3 regions of the Halobacillus shinanisalinarum genome follow, and region 2 is predicted to be linked to each of the others. Evidence: a T-box and tRNA genes for the amino acid it is inferred to sense, from the RefSeq annotation. Region 2 holds a T-box; the other regions hold tRNA genes.

Region 1 (5,268 bases), 550 kb from region 2:
ATTACTAGCGATTCCGGCTTCATGCAGGCGAGTTGCAGCCTGCAATCCGAACTGAGAATGGTTTTATGGGATTTGCTACACCTCGCGGCTTCGCTGCCCTTTGTACCATCCATTGTAGCACGTGTGTAGCCCAGGTCATAAGGGGCATGATGATTTGACGTCATCCCCGCCTTCCTCCGGTTTGTCACCGGCAGTCACCTTAGAGTGCCCAACTGAATGCTGGCAACTAAGATTAGGGGTTGCGCTCGTTGCGGGACTTAACCCAACATCTCACGACACGAGCTGACGACAACCATGCACCACCTGTCACTTGGTCCCCGAAGGGAAAACCCTATCTCTAGGGCGATCCAAGGATGTCAAGACCTGGTAAGGTTCTTCGCGTTGCTTCGAATTAAACCACATGCTCCACCGCTTGTGCGGGCCCCCGTCAATTCCTTTGAGTTTCAGCCTTGCGGCCGTACTCCCCAGGCGGAGTGCTTAATGCGTTAACTTCAGCACTAAGGGGTGGAAGCCCCCTAACACCTAGCACTCATCGTTTACGGCGTGGACTACCAGGGTATCTAATCCTGTTTGCTACCCACGCTTTCGCACCTCAGCGTCAGAAACAGACCAGAGAGTCGCCTTCGCCACTGGTGTTCCTCCACATATCTACGCATTTCACCGCTACACGTGGAATTCCACTCTCCTCTTCTGTCCTCAAGTTCCCCAGTTTCCAATGACCCTCCACGGTTGAGCCGTGGGCTTTCACATCAGACTTAAGGAACCGCCTGCGCGCGCTTTACGCCCAATAATTCCGGACAACGCTTGCCCCCTACGTATTACCGCGGCTGCTGGCACGTAGTTAGCCGGGGCTTCCTCGTTAGGTACCGTCAAGGTACCGCCCTGTTTGAACGGTACATGTTCTTCCCTAACAACAGAACTTTACGATCCGAAGACCTTCATCGTTCACGCGGCGTTGCTCCGTCAGACTTTCGTCCATTGCGGAAGATTCCCTACTGCTGCCTCCCGTAGGAGTCTGGGCCGTGTCTCAGTCCCAGTGTGGCCGATCACCCTCTCAGGTCGGCTACGCATCGTCGCCTTGGTGAGCCGTTACCTCACCAACTAGCTAATGCGCCGCGGGCCCATCTGTAAGTGATAGCTAGAAGCCATCTTTTACCTTCCTCTCATGCGAGATGAAGGATTACCCGGCATTAGCCCCGGTTTCCCGGAGTTATTCCGATCTTACAGGCAGGTTGCCCACGTGTTACTCACCCGTCCGCCGCTCATTCCACAGGCTTCACCCCGAAGGGGATCCGCCTGCTTCCTGCGCTCGACTTGCATGTATTAGGCACGCCGCCAGCGTTCGTCCTGAGCCAGGATCAAACTCTCCATAAAAGTTAAAGTTTGACTTGCTCATTTGCACACCGAATGTGCTTGTTTCAAATTCTCTCTATTTAATAGAAAGAATATATTGACGTACTGGTTGGTTCGTTCAGTTTTCAAAGATCAAAATTGTTCAATGGTGGGCCTGAGTGGACTCGAACCACCGACCTCACGCTTATCAGGCGTGCGCTCTAACCAGCTGAGCTACAGGCCCCTAGTGGTAGTTAAATAATGGAGCGGGTGAAGGGAATCGAACCCTCATCATCAGCTTGGAAGGCTGAGGTTTTACCACTAAACTACACCCGCGTATATTTGATTTCATCATCCTTGTTCGGATATGCCTCTTCCTCTAAAAGCTTTTTCTAGGAAATGAATCCGTCGAGGCAACTCGATGTGTATTCGGGGAAGTTTTGCTCGTGGTTGAGGTTTCACCACTAAACTACACCGTACAATATAATGTTAAGGATGGAAAATCGATGGTCGGGAAGACAGGATTCGAACCTGCGACCCCTTGGTCCCAAACCAAGTGCTCTACCAAGCTGAGCTACTTCCCGTAATGGCGCGCCCGAGAGGAGTCGAACCCCTAACCTTCTGATCCGTAGTCAGACGCTCTATCCAATTGAGCTACGGGCGCCTTTTTTGAAGCGACATCATTCAATATACCATGTTTCAGCTTGAAATGCAATGCTTTTTTTAAATAAAAGCTTAGTGCGGCCGAGAGGACTTGAACCTCCACGGGGTTGCCCCCACTAGGCCCTCAACCTAGCGCGTCTGCCGATTCCGCCACGACCGCTAATTGAATACACTGAGTTTCAGTGAATGTATATAAGTGCGGGTGGAGGGACTTGAACCCCCACGCCGTGAAGCACTAGATCCTAAATCTAGCGTGTCTGCCAATTCCACCACACCCGCTAAAAATGGTGAGCCATGGAGGGCTCGAACCTCCGACCCTCTGATTAAAAGTCAGATGCTCTACCAGCTGAGCTAATGGCTCTTAATAAAAAGTTGTATCTTGTACGTTTAAAAGTGTTCTCGTCGTGTTGTAAATTAAACCAGTGAATCTGTACCCCTCGCAAGCAAGGATGTAACTCCAATGATTCGCTTTACTAGTTGAGCTAATAGCTCTTAAGTTGAAAGGTATTCTCGTACTCTAACAACAAATGTCCTATTAACTAACTTTAGTGAAAACTTCATCTGAAAGTTTCATTTCAAATCTGTTTTCTTTTAAAAGCACAAGGAACATCATATAATTTTATTTCATCTTTGTCAACCCAAGGGACAAAATAAAAATGGCTGGGCCAGCTGGATTCGAACCAGCGCATGACGGTACCAAAAACCGTTGCCTTACCGCTTGGCTATGGCCCAAAAACATGGCGGTCCGGACGGGACTCGAACCCGCGACCTCCTGCGTGACAGGCAGGCATTCTAACCAACTGAACTACCGGACCTAACATATGTAAATCAAAGTGACCCGTACGGGATTCGAACCCGTGATACCGCCGTGAAAGGGCGGTGTCTTAACCACTTGACCAACGGGCCATTTCACAAAAAATAAAATGGCGGAGAAGGAGGGATTTGAACCCTCGCGCCGCTTGCGCGACCTACACCCTTAGCAGGGGCGCCTCTTCAGCCACTTGAGTACTTCTCCGTAATGGCTCCACCGGTAGGATTCGAACCTACGACCGATCGGTTAACAGCCGATTGCTCTACCACTGAGCTACGGTGGATCAATGTTAATATCGCTTAGCTTATCATATGTAAATATCGTTACAAGATCAGCGACGTTCTATATTTTATAACACTAAATAGTTTATGTCAAACCATTTTTAATTAAAAAGTATTTTGTTATAAAAAGGGTTTTGCTTTTTTTAAGGCTTATTTAATTTAACACGCTCCTACACAATTCGTCAATGCCTTTCTAACTCTTTTTTAATTCACCCATGCATTTCCCACATCGGTATTTTTCTATATTTATTCTTTTCCTTCGAACATACTCATTTGCACAATGCGTACATATGTAAACATGTTTCTTCTTTTCTTCAGAAGGTAGCGGCTTACAGTGCCTTGGAGACCCTGTCTTTTTTAAGAGTTCCTTAAATGCTCGGTCTTTATGAGCGAATCCTTTTCCCTCGATGTGCAAATGATAATGGCAAAGCTCGTGTTTAATAATGCCGACGAATTCTTCTTCATTCATTTCCATTAAGTATTTTGGGTTTAATTCAATAACTCTCTTTGAAGGGATGTACCTCCCTCCTGTTGTTCTCAATCTGGGATTGAAGGTTACATGATCTACATATGGTTTCCCGAAAAATTCCTGCGATATTCTGTTCGTCCACTTCTGTAAGTGTTGTTGATTTATCGACATATCGGAACACCTCTCCCCTTTTTTGCATAGTCTATTATAAAGGGGAATGTCTCCAATTACAAAAGGAGGAGATTTAATTGCCACATTGGCTTCGTAAACAGATGTTCAATGCCTTTTTAAATAAAGATAAATATCAGATCAAAATGCTGAATCAATGTTGGTACTTTTACCATCATCGATTTAAATAAAATAAACCTGGAAGAATGGTATCTCCCAGGCAGCCTTTCACCTATTTTTGAAGCATTGTAAGTGCAATTCGTTGTTTTTGCACATCTACATTTTCTACCCAAATGGTAACGACATCACCTACTGAAACAACATCCATAGGGTGTTTAACAAATTTATTCGACAACTTTGATATGTGAACAAGCCCATCTTGCTTCACACCAATATCTACAAAAACCCCAAAATCAACAACATTGCGTACTGTTCCCTCAAGCTCCATCCCTTGTTCAAGGTCCTCCATTGACAGGACATTTGTTTTAAGTAACGGTTTCGGCAAGTCATCCCTCGGATCTCGACCAGGTTCCGTCAATGATTTAATAATATCTAGAAGCGTAGGTTCTCCTATATCAAGTTGTTCAGCTGTAGCAGGAATGTCAATTTTATTAACCTTTTCCTTAATTTCTTCGTTTCCTAGCTCCTCTGGTGAACAATCTATTTGCTTAAGCAACAAGTGAGCAGCTTTGTAGCTCTCTGGGTGAATCGATGTTTTATCTAATGGTTCCTCCCTTCTAAAACGCGCAAAAAACCGATACTTTGCTCGAAAGTCTTAGCTCCTAAGCGTGGAATATCCTTTAATTGCTTTCGACTTGTGAATTTCCCTACTTCTTCTCGTTTTTTTACGACGTTATTAGCAACGCTTTTACTAAGACCCGCTACATATTGAAGTAAAGACGAAGAAGCTGTATTCACGTTAACACCTACTTGGTTTACAGCTGTTTCTACAACAAATGTGAGGGAACCACTTAATTTCTTCTGGCTCACATCATGTTGGTACTGACCTACCCCAATCGATTTCGGATCAATTTTCACAAGTTCAGCAAGTGGATCTTGCACTCTTCTTGCAATGGATACTGCACTTCGTTCTTCTACTTGTAAATCCGGGAATTCTTCTCGTGCCAGCTTAGACGCAGAATACACACTGGCACCTGCTTCGTTAACGATCATATAGGAAGCTGGCAGTGTATAATTTTGAATCATCTCAGCAATAAATTGTTCCGTCTCCCTTGAAGCTGTCCCATTACCAATAGCAATCAGTTCAATAGGATATTGATCAAAATACGCACGAATCTTTTTCTCCGAACCTTCTACATCACTCTTTGGAGGTGTTGGGTATATCACCGATACATCGAGCATCTTCCCTGTTTCGTCAACTACTGCAAGCTTACAACCGGTTCGATAGGCCGGGTCCACCCCTAGCACTACTTTCCCTTTAAGAGGCGGTTGCAACAACAAGTTCTTTAAATTACTTGAGAATACTTCGATTGCCTTCTCTTCCGCAGTCTCCGATAGAGAATTGCGTATCTCCCTTTCAACAG
Region 2 (5,268 bases):
TCTTTCTGCTGATAGTTTTCTAAGATGGCAGCTACTGTACGACCTAGAGCTAAACCAGACCCATTCAAAGTGTGAACATATTCAGGCTTCCCTTTTTCTTCACGGCGGAAGCGGATGCCTGCGCGCCGTGCCTGAAAGTCCTCAAAATTAGAACAAGAGCTAATTTCGCGATATGTGTTGTAGCTAGGAATCCAAACTTCGATATCATACTTCTTCGCAGCTGTGAAGCCTAAGTCACCTGTACACATGCTCATCACCCGATATGGAAGCTTAAGCAGCTGTAGCACCTTTTCAGCGTTTCCTGTAATCTCTTCTAAACGTTGGTAGGATTCTTCAGGTGTCGTAAGCTGGACGAGCTCAACTTTATTAAATTGATGCTGACGAATTAATCCCCTTGTATCACGTCCAGCTGAACCTGCTTCTGAGCGAAAGTTCGTGCTGAAGGCAACAAATTTCTGCGGCAGGTTATCAGCAGATAAAATTTCTTCACGATGATAGTTTGTCACTGGAACTTCTGCTGTTGGGATAAGGAAGTAATCCCAATCCTCTATTTTAAAGGCATCTTCTTCAAACTTCGGCAGTTGCCCTGTCCCTGTCATGGATGTTCGATTCACTAATTGAGGAGGGAGCATTTCCTGATAGCCGTGCTCGTCTGAATGTAAATCCATCATAAAGTTTAACAGTGCACGCTCTAGACGAGCCCCTAGCCCTTTATAAAAGACGAAACGGCTGCCGGTCACTTTTGAGGCACGTTCAAAATCCAAAATATCTAGATTTGTCGCTACATCCCAGTGAGCCTTCGCTTCAAAAACAAAAGCTGGAACCTCTCCCCATGTTTTTGCTTCAACGTTATCATCCTCATCTTCACCTACAGGAACGCTTTCATGCGGGATGTTTGGAATAGATAGCAAGAGCGTCTCAAGTCGTTCTTCTACCTGCTTAAGTTCCGTATCAAGTTCTTTAATACGATCACCAACTTCACGCATTTCCTTTATTTTGTCATCAGCATCTTGCTTTTCTTTTTTTAACTGGGAGATTTCTTTGGATACCTCGTTGCGGCGTGCTTTTAATTCTTCGGTTTCCTGAATTAACTCACGGCGACGGCTGTCTAAGTCACCGAACGTATCCAGTTCAGAAAGGTCCTCTCCCCTATGTTTGAGTTTCCCTTTTACTTCGTCAAAATTTTGGCGTAAATACTTCATGTCTAGCATGGTTATGACCTCCTTATTATTAAATATAAAAAAGCCCCCGTCCCTTTAATGAAAAAGGGACGAGAGCTTTGATTATAGGTTTTCCCGCGATACCACCCTGGTTGAAGACAACTCGTTGTCTTCCAGCTTACCTCATAACGGTGAGTGCCGGCACGACTTACTACTGGATTCAGTCGAGCAACTCAAGGATGGATTCACAATACTCTTCCGCCAGTTCACACCACCCACTGGCTCTCTTAGGAAAGAAGACACTGTTACTAGTTCCTATCATCGCGTTTCATATAAATTGTTTGGTGAAAGGCTGCTACCTTTCAAATAAGAATAGCGGATTGTACTTTAAGATGCAAGTGATTTTTTAGATTCTTCCACCATTTTTACAAAATATGCTGTAATACGATGGTCATCAGTCAGTTCAGGATGGAAAGAACAGGCTAAATAGTGATCTTGTTGGGCAGCCACAATGTGTCCGTCATAGGTAGATAGCACTGTAGTGTCTTCTCCGACACCTTCAATATAGGGTGCACGGATAAAGACAGCATTATACCCTTCAGCAACACCCTCGATCATTAGATCCGCTTCAAAGCTTTCCCGTTGGCGCCCAAAGGCATTGCGGCGTACACGAATATCCATTAATCCTAGATGAACATCATAGGAACCATCAATTTCGCTCGCAAGCAGAATCAATCCTGCACATGTGCCGAAAATCGGCTTCCCTTGTTTTCCGAATTGCCTGATCGGTTCAAGAAAATCATATTTATCAATCAAGCGCCTTATCGTTGTACTTTCACCGCCAGGGATGATTAACCCATCAATTTCTTCAAGCTGCCCCTTCTTCTTCACGACAACGGCTGTTGCACCAGAAGCTTCAACAGAGCGGACATGTTCCCGAAAGGCACCTTGAAGACCTAATACGCCAATTGTAGTCATGATGTCGATCTCCTTTTCTTATTGGCTGCGATCTGCCATACGCTGTTCTGGAGTAAGGGTGGACATTTCCATTCCTTTCATTGCTGTACCAAGTCCTTTAGACAATTCACCGATTAATTTGTAATCATCATAATGAGTTGTAGCTTCAACAATGGCACGAGCAAATTTTTCCGGGTTATTGGACTTAAAGACTCCAGATCCTACAAACACTCCGTCGGCACCTAATTGCATCATTAGAGATGCATCGGCTGGAGTAGCAATACCACCTGCTGCAAAGTTTACGACAGGTAAACGGCCAGCTTCACGAATTTCTAGTAATAGATCAAATGGTGCCCCATTCTCTTTGGCATAGACCATCACTTCATCATCGGACATCCCGCGAAGATGGCGGATTTGTGATTGAACTTGGCGCATATGGCTAACAGCCTCAACAATATTTCCTGTACCTGGCTCACCCTTCGTACGAAGCATAGATGCTCCTTCACGAATACGGCGTGTTGCTTCACCAAGGTTACGGCAGCCACAAACAAACGGTACCGTATACTCATCCTTTTTAATGTGGTAAATGTCATCAGCAGGAGTTAAGACTTCACTCTCGTCAATGTAGTCCACACCCATTGCTTCAAGAACACGTGCTTCAGTAATGTGGCCAATGCGCGCCTTCGCCATAACTGGAATAGATACGGCGTTCATTACATCTTCAGTGATCGTTGGATCTGCCATACGTGCAACACCGCCTGCAGCACGAATATCAGCTGGAACACGTTCTAGAGCCATAACGGCCACAGCTCCTGCTTCTTCTGCAATTTTAGCTTGTTCTGCATTTACAACGTCCATGATGACGCCGCCTTTTTGCATTTCTGCCATTCCTCGCTTTACGCGGTCAGTACCTGTTTGTGACATGATTATTCCTCCCTGTTTGATCTGTATAAATTGTCGACCATGAATCTTCTATAATCTCGATTCCTGCCTACTATTGTAACGTATTGCGGCCATAAATCCTACTATATAAATTAGGATTAGGATTAGAACTAGAACCAGCCCTTCACCATATCCATGGCACTAGTGAATATATCGCTGAAGAAATTCCCAACACCGCCTACCATCAACATAAACCAGTTTGATTTTTCAACAGCTGAAGTCGTAACAAGATCTACTGCTGTTTTTTGAGTTTTCCCAGTTACTAAGTTTTTATAGTTGTCTTCGCCGTTGTAAACGAGTTCAACCGTCCCAATTTTCTCTCCCTTTTTAATAGGGGCAGTTAGATTCCCATCTTTATCTAAATGCTCCTTAGAGATATTATATTTCACTTCATACATATCTTCTTGACCATTTTTGACCGGCGTTGTAAGATCCTCAGCCGCTTCAATCTCAACGGTCCCCTCTTTTCCTTTTGCTACAGGAACTTCTGATTCACCTTCGATTTGATAACCAGCAGGGAAAAGTTCTTTTTGTTCAAACTGCTTAAATCCATAATCAAGCAGCTTTCGTGTCTCCTGGAACCTTGCTTCCTCACTATTCGTTTTCATAACTACAGAAATAAAGCGTTGGCCATCGCGCTCCGCTGTTCCTGTAAAACAGTAACCCGCAAGGTCAGTCCAACCTGTCTTCAGGCCGTCCATTCCTTCATATCCATAATCAGCTAGGTACCCCGGCATATTTGGGAGCATCCAGTTCCAGTTTCTAATTTGCTGTCCGTCAAATTCGGTAGTTGTTATACTGGTTATCTCAAGTGCTTCAGGATAATCATTCACGAGATGATAAGCTAGTAGGGCAGCTGAACGGGCTGATAACAAATTGTTGGCATTTGGTTCAGTACCTTCTGGATAGTTTTCACCGAGATTACTATTAGATAATCCTGTTGAGTTTACAAATTGATAGTCAGGAAGTCCTAGTTCAGCCGCTTTTTTATTCATCATCTTTACAAATGCGCCTTCTGAACCGGCAATCAGTTCTGCTAATGCAATAGTTGTTGCATTATCTGAGTTAATCGCCATCGCTTCATAAAGTTCACGGACCGTATAGTCCTGATTTTGTGTCAATCCTACCCCGGAAAAGGATGGATCTGCGGATATACTATATGGATAATCACTAATTTGAGTTGTTGTATCCCAGCTAATTTCACCTTCCTCGATAGCCTCAAGGACAAGGTATTCTGTCATCATCTTGGTCATACTAGCTGGAGGTAAAGTTAAATCAGCCTCTTTTTCAAATAAAATCTTTCCTGTCTCTGCATCTACTAAAATAGCTGACTCTGCTTCCACTTCAACTGTGGCTGCGTATGTAATCCCAGGATTTCCAAAAATCATCAACACACTTAAAACAAGAGCCATTCCCACGGCCAATGATGCTTGCAATCTTTGTTTCAACTCTCTCAACCTCCACGAATAATTTATGCATCTTTGTTATTCTATCACATGGTTATATAAAAAAATAGACAGGGAAAAGTCCCTGTCTAAAGATTTTTTAACGTGTCAAATGGAGTAGTTCGGTGCTTCTTTTGTAACTTGCACGTCATGGGGATGACTTTCACGTAATCCCGCACCAGTAATTCTAGTAAATTTGGCATCAATTCGGAGAGCTTCGATTGTACTTGCCCCACAATATCCCATTCCAGAACGTAGTCCTCCGAGAAGCTGATGAATAGAGTCAGCTAGCGGTCCTTTATAAGGCATGCGTCCCTCGATTCCTTCTGGGACAAGTTTCTTCGTTTCTTGCTCACTTTGGAAATAACGGTCCTTGGATCCGGATTCCATTGCACCGACTGAACCCATTCCACGGTATACTTTAAAACGGCGCCCTTGGAATATTTCCGTTTCTCCCGGGCTTTCGCTTACTCCAGCTAGAAGACTTCCGAGCATCACTGCATGTCCACCGGCTGCAATCGCCTTAACGATGTCGCCAGAATATTTAATTCCGCCGTCAGCAATAACTGGAATATTATGCTTGGATGCTTCCATAGCGCAATCATTTACGGCTGTAATTTGCGGAACTCCAACACCTGCTACAACACGTGTGGTACAAATTGACCCAGGGCCAATTCCAACCTTAATGACATCGGCTCCTGCTTCAATTAATTCGCGTGTAGCTTCTGGTGTAGCCACATTTCCAGCAATAATGTTAATCTTAG
Region 3 (5,268 bases), 1.6 Mb from region 2:
TTCTACCACTGAACTACTCCCGCATCTGATGGCTGGGCCAGCTGGATTCGAACCAGCGCATGACGGTACCAAAAACCGTGGCCTTACCGCTTGGCTATGGCCCAACAGATTAATTTAAAAATGGGGCGACTAGTGGGATTTGAACCCACGCATGCCGGAACCACAATCCGGTGCGTTAACCCCTTCGCCATAGCCGCCATAATGTAAAAAGCAGGGGTAGTAGGAATTGAACCCACATTGGCGGTTTTGGAGACCGCAGTTTTACCATTAAACTATACCCCTATAAATGGTGGAGGGAGTAGGACTCGAACCTACGAACCCGATGGGAGCGGATTTACAGTCCGCCGCGTTTGGCCAACTTCGCTATCCCTCCATCACAATGACCAAATGGTGCCGGCCAGAGGACTTGAACCCCCAACCTACTGATTACAAATCAGTTGCTCTACCAGTTGAGCTAGGCCGGCTAGTGGAAAAAGGTGGCTCGGGACGGAATCGAACCGCCGACACACGGATTTTCAGTCCGTTGCTCTACCGACTGAGCTACCGAGCCAGATTTCTAATGATTTACGTGTATATGTAAACATGGCGGTCCGGACGGGACTCGAACCCGCGACCTCCTGCGTGACAGGCAGGCATTCTAACCAACTGAACTACCGGACCAAATTTGGTTGCGGGGACAGGATTTGAACCTGTGACCTCCGGGTTATGAGCCCGACGAGCTACCAGACTGCTCTACCCCGCGATAATGTGGAATTTCCACTAGAAAATAGATGGTGGAGGATGCAGGGCTCGAACCTGCGACCCCTTGCTTGTAAGGCAAGTGCTCTCCCAGCTGAGCTAATCCTCCAGCTATATAACTTACTAGATATGTAATGTATTAAGAAAATGATATATTTAATAATACTTTCACTAATAAGCTTTGGGAAGTTGGTGACCCGTACGGGATTCGAACCCGTGATACCGCCGTGAAAGGGCGGTGTCTTAACCACTTGACCAACGGGCCAATCGAAAACTTTCGTTATGTTCGATATGGCGGAGAGCGAGGGATTCGAACCCTCGAAACCGCGAAAACGGTTTACACGAATTCCAATCGTGCTCCTTCGGCCAGCTCGGACAGCTCTCCGTAATGGCTCCACCGGTAGGATTCGAACCTACGACCGATCGGTTAACAGCCGATTGCTCTACCACTGAGCTACGGTGGAATAATAATGAAACCTGGCAGCGTCCTACTCTCACGGGGATCGACCCGACTACCATCGGCGCTGAAGAGCTTAACTACTGTGTTCGGCATGGGAACAGGTGTGACCTCTTCGCCGTCGCCACCAGATCTCTTAATTCTCTTTTTTAAAGGACAAGATATATTATATTGCTCTTTAAAAGAAAAATCAAGGGTTTATGTAGAAGTTTTTGAAAACCCTCAAAACTGGATAAGACAGGCAAGACCAAACGATTCAATTTTGATATAGATAAGTCATCGATTGATTAGTATCCGTCAGCTTCACGTGTCACCACGCTTCGACCTCGGACCTATCGACCTCATCGTCTCTGAGGAATCTTACTTACTTGGCGTAAGGGGAAATCTCATCTCAAGGGGGGCTTCATGCTTAGATGCTTTCAGCACTTATCCCGTCCACACGTAGCTACCCAGCGATGCTCCTGGCGGAACAACTGGTACACCAGCGGTGTGTCCATCCCGGTCCTCTCGTACTAAGGACAGCTCCTTTCAGATTTCCAACGCCCACGACGGATAGGGACCGAACTGTCTCACGACGTTCTGAACCCAGCTCGCGTACCGCTTTAATGGGCGAACAGCCCAACCCTTGGGACCGACTACAGCCCCAGGATGCGATGAGCCGACATCGAGGTGCCAAACCTCCCCGTCGATGTGGACTCTTGGGGGAGATAAGCCTGTTATCCCCGGGGTAGCTTTTATCCGTTGAGCGACGGCCCTTCCATACGGTACCGCCGGATCACTAAGCCCGACTTTCGTCCCTGCTCGACTTGTAGGTCTCGCAGTCAAGCTCCCTTGTGCCTTTACACTCTGCGAATGATTTCCAACCATTCTGAGGGAACCTTTGGGCGCCTCCGTTACTCTTTAGGAGGCGACCGCCCCAGTCAAACTGCCCACCTGACACTGTCTCCGAACCGGATCACGGTCCTGGGTTAGAATGTCCGTACAGCCAGGGTGGTATCCCACCAGCGCCTCCACCGAAGCTAGCGCTCCGGCTTCTCAGGCTCCCACCTATCCTGTACAAGCTGTACCAACATTCAATATCAGGCTACAGTAAAGCTCCACGGGGTCTTTCCGTCCTGTCGCGGGTAATGCGCATCTTCACGCATAGTATAATTTCACCGGGTCTCTCGTTGAGACAGTGCCCAAGTCGTTGCACCTTTCGTGCGGGTCGGAACTTACCCGACAAGGAATTTCGCTACCTTAGGACCGTTATAGTTACGGCCGCCGTTTACTGGGGCTTCGGTTCAACGCTTCGCGCCAAGCGCTAACGCATCCCCTTAACCTTCCAGCACCGGGCAGGTGTCAGCCCCTATACTTCGCCTTACGGCTTCGCAGAGACCTGTGTTTTTGGTAAACAGTCGCTTGGGCCTTTTCACTGCGGCTCCTCGGCAGAGGAGCACCCCTTCTCCCGAAGTTACGGGGTCATTTTGCCGAGTTCCTTAACGAGAGTTCTCCCGCTCACCTTAGGATTCTCTCCTCGCCTACCTGTGTTGGTTTGCGGTACGGGCGCCTCTTTCCTCACTAGAGGATTTTCTTGGCAGTGTGAAATCAGGAGCTTCGGTACTCTAGTTCCCTCCCCATCACAGCTTGACGTTGCCGAGCGGATTTGCCTGTCTCGACCGTCTCACTGCTTGGACGCACACATCCAGTGGTGCGCTCTCCTTATCCTCCTGCGTCCCCCCGTCGTTCAAACGGAAAGGAGGCGGTACAGGAATATCAACCTGTTGGCCATCGCCTACGCCTTTCGGCCTCGGCTTAGGTCCCGACTAACCCTGAGAGGACGAGCCTTCCTCAGGAAACCTTGGGCTTTCGGTGAAAGAGATTCTCACTCTTTTTTCGCTACTCATACCGGCATTCTCACTTCTAAGCGCTCCACCAGTCCTTACGGTCTGACTTCGCAGCCCTTAGAACGCTCTCCTACCACTGATCCCTAAGGATCAATCCGCAGCTTCGGTGGTGTGTTTAGCCCCGGTATATTTTCGGCGCAGCGTCACTCGACCAGTGAGCTATTACGCACTCTTTCAATGATGGCTGCTTCTAAGCCAACATCCTGGTTGTCTAAGCAACGCCACATCCTTTTCCACTTAACACACACTTGGGGACCTTAGCTGGCGGTCTGGGCTGTTTCCCTTTCGACCATGAACCTTATCACCCATGGTCTGACTCCCAGAACAAAGTCGTTGGCATTCGGAGTTTGACTGAATTCGGTAACCCGGTAGGGGCCCCTCGTCCAATCAGTGCTCTACCTCCAAGACTTTCTATTCTGAGGCTAGCCCTAAAGCTATTTCGGAGAGAACCAGCTATCTCCGTGTTCGATTGGCATTTCACCCCTACCCACACCTCATCCCCGCAATTTTCAACTTGCGTGGGTTCGGGCCTCCAGTCAGTGTTACCTGACCTTCACCCTGGACATGGGTAGATCACACGGTTTCGGGTCTACGACCGCCTACTGCTTCGCCCTATTCAGACTCGCTTTCGCTGCGGCTCCGCTGCTTTAGCTTAACCTTGCAGACGGTCGTAACTCGCCGGTTCATTCTACAAAAGGCACGCCGTCACCCATCAATGGGCTCCGACTACTTGTAGGCGCACGGTTTCAGGATCTCTTTCACTCCCCTTCCGGGGTGCTTTTCACCTTTCCCTCACGGTACTGGTTCACTATCGGTTACTAGGGAGTATTTAGCCTTGGGAGATGGTCCTCCCGGATTCCGACGGAATTCCTCGTGTTCCGCCGTACTCAGGATCCACTCCGGAGAAAAGAAGATGTCGACTACAGGGCTCTTACCTGCTCTGGCTGATCGTTCCAGATCGATTCATCTATCCTCTTTTTTTGTAACTCCAAAGGAGTGTCCTACAACCCAGAAAGCAAGCTTTCTGGTTTGGGCTGTTTCCGTTTCGCTCGCCGCTACTTGGGAAATCGCGTTTGCTTTCTCTTCCTCCGGGTAATGAGATGTTTCAGTTCCCCGGGTCTGCCTTCCCTTACCTATGTATTCAGTAAAGGATCCTGCTCCATTACGAGCAGGGGGTTCCCCCATTCGGAAATCTTCGGTGCACAGCCTACTTACGGCTTCCCAAAGCATATCGGTGTTAGTCCCGTCCTTCATCGGCTCCTAGTACCAAGGCATCCACCGTGCGCCCTTATTCACTTAACTATTGTCGTCGTGAAAAGACGTTAAAAAATTGATGTTTGATGTCTTGTCATCCCGTGTCGATCTCTATCTAAAGAGGATCGTCACGTTCTGATTATCTTATCCAGTTTTCAAGGTTCACATTGAAAGATCGTTTGATCTCTCAAAACTGAACAACCAACCAGGTACGTCTTCCGTATGCGGCAGCTTCCCGACTTTCTCGAAAGAGAAAGAGGTCGCCTTGCATATGTCCTTAGAAAGGAGGTGATCCAGCCGCACCTTCCGATACGGCTACCTTGTTACGACTTCACCCCAATCATTGGCCCCACCTTCGGCGGCTGGCTCACATAATGTGTTACCTCACCGACTTCGGGTGTTGCCAACTCTCGTGGTGTGACGGGCGGTGTGTACAAGGCCCGGGAACGTATTCACCGCGGCATGCTGATCCGCGATTACTAGCGATTCCGGCTTCATGCAGGCGAGTTGCAGCCTGCAATCCGAACTGAGAATGGTTTTATGGGATTTGCTACACCTCGCGGCTTCGCTGCCCTTTGTACCATCCATTGTAGCACGTGTGTAGCCCAGGTCATAAGGGGCATGATGATTTGACGTCATCCCCGCCTTCCTCCGGTTTGTCACCGGCAGTCACCTTAGAGTGCCCAACTGAATGCTGGCAACTAAGATTAGGGGTTGCGCTCGTTGCGGGACTTAACCCAACATCTCACGACACGAGCTGACGACAACCATGCACCACCTGTCACTTGGTCCCCGAAGGGAAAACCCTATCTCTAGGGCGATCCAAGGATGTCAAGACCTGGTAAGGTTCTTCGCGTTGCTTCGAATTAAACCACATGCTCCACCGCTTGTGCGGGCCCCCGTCAATTCCTTTGAGTTTCAGCCTTGCGGCCG

The links. The T-box of region 2 lies ahead of serS (serine--tRNA ligase). A T-box ahead of a tRNA ligase gene usually reads a tRNA of that ligase, here a tRNA-Ser.
Region 1: it has a tRNA-Ser gene. The T-box ahead of serS (serine--tRNA ligase) is inferred to sense a tRNA for this amino acid. The anticodon was not compared.
Region 3: it has a tRNA-Ser gene. The T-box ahead of serS (serine--tRNA ligase) is inferred to sense a tRNA for this amino acid. The anticodon was not compared.

Annotation. Positions count from the first base shown of each region.
Region 1 is NZ_CP095074.1:2,946,881-2,952,148, reverse strand. It holds rRNA gene MUO14_RS14905 (16S ribosomal RNA) at 1-1,374, opposite strand, end outside; tRNA gene MUO14_RS14900 (tRNA-Ile) at 1,500-1,576, opposite strand; tRNA gene MUO14_RS14895 (tRNA-Gly) at 1,595-1,668, opposite strand; tRNA gene MUO14_RS14890 (tRNA-Pro) at 1,840-1,916, opposite strand; tRNA gene MUO14_RS14885 (tRNA-Arg) at 1,920-1,996, opposite strand; tRNA gene MUO14_RS14880 (tRNA-Leu) at 2,072-2,155, opposite strand; tRNA gene MUO14_RS14875 (tRNA-Leu) at 2,193-2,274, opposite strand; tRNA gene MUO14_RS14870 (tRNA-Lys) at 2,281-2,356, opposite strand; tRNA gene MUO14_RS14865 (tRNA-Gln) at 2,653-2,727, opposite strand; tRNA gene MUO14_RS14860 (tRNA-Asp) at 2,734-2,810, opposite strand; tRNA gene MUO14_RS14855 (tRNA-Glu) at 2,830-2,901, opposite strand; tRNA gene MUO14_RS14850 (tRNA-Ser) at 2,920-3,010, opposite strand; tRNA gene MUO14_RS14845 (tRNA-Asn) at 3,015-3,089, opposite strand; gene MUO14_RS14840 (SprT family protein) at 3,281-3,727, opposite strand; gene cmpA (cortex morphogenetic protein CmpA) at 3,805-3,915, shown strand; partial or broken gene MUO14_RS14830 (Tex family protein) at 3,957-5,268, opposite strand, start outside.
Region 2 is NZ_CP095074.1:2,399,460-2,404,727, reverse strand. It holds gene serS (serine--tRNA ligase) at 1-1,211, opposite strand, end outside; T-box leader at 1,264-1,491, opposite strand; gene pdxT (pyridoxal 5'-phosphate synthase glutaminase subunit PdxT) at 1,548-2,138, opposite strand; gene pdxS (pyridoxal 5'-phosphate synthase lyase subunit PdxS) at 2,157-3,041, opposite strand; gene MUO14_RS11780 (serine hydrolase) at 3,170-4,507, opposite strand; gene guaB (IMP dehydrogenase) at 4,613-5,268, opposite strand, start outside.
Region 3 is NZ_CP095074.1:3,978,386-3,983,653, reverse strand. It holds tRNA gene MUO14_RS19735 (tRNA-Gly) at 1-23, opposite strand, end outside; tRNA gene MUO14_RS19730 (tRNA-Gln) at 30-104, opposite strand; tRNA gene MUO14_RS19725 (tRNA-His) at 122-197, opposite strand; tRNA gene MUO14_RS19720 (tRNA-Trp) at 212-282, opposite strand; tRNA gene MUO14_RS19715 (tRNA-Tyr) at 288-373, opposite strand; tRNA gene MUO14_RS19710 (tRNA-Thr) at 389-464, opposite strand; tRNA gene MUO14_RS19705 (tRNA-Phe) at 478-550, opposite strand; tRNA gene MUO14_RS19700 (tRNA-Asp) at 584-660, opposite strand; tRNA gene MUO14_RS19695 (tRNA-Met) at 666-742, opposite strand; tRNA gene MUO14_RS19690 (tRNA-Val) at 772-847, opposite strand; tRNA gene MUO14_RS19685 (tRNA-Glu) at 929-1,003, opposite strand; tRNA gene MUO14_RS19680 (tRNA-Ser) at 1,031-1,123, opposite strand; tRNA gene MUO14_RS19675 (tRNA-Asn) at 1,128-1,202, opposite strand; rRNA gene rrf (5S ribosomal RNA) at 1,214-1,327, opposite strand; rRNA gene MUO14_RS19665 (23S ribosomal RNA) at 1,463-4,383, opposite strand; rRNA gene MUO14_RS19660 (16S ribosomal RNA) at 4,617-5,268, opposite strand, start outside.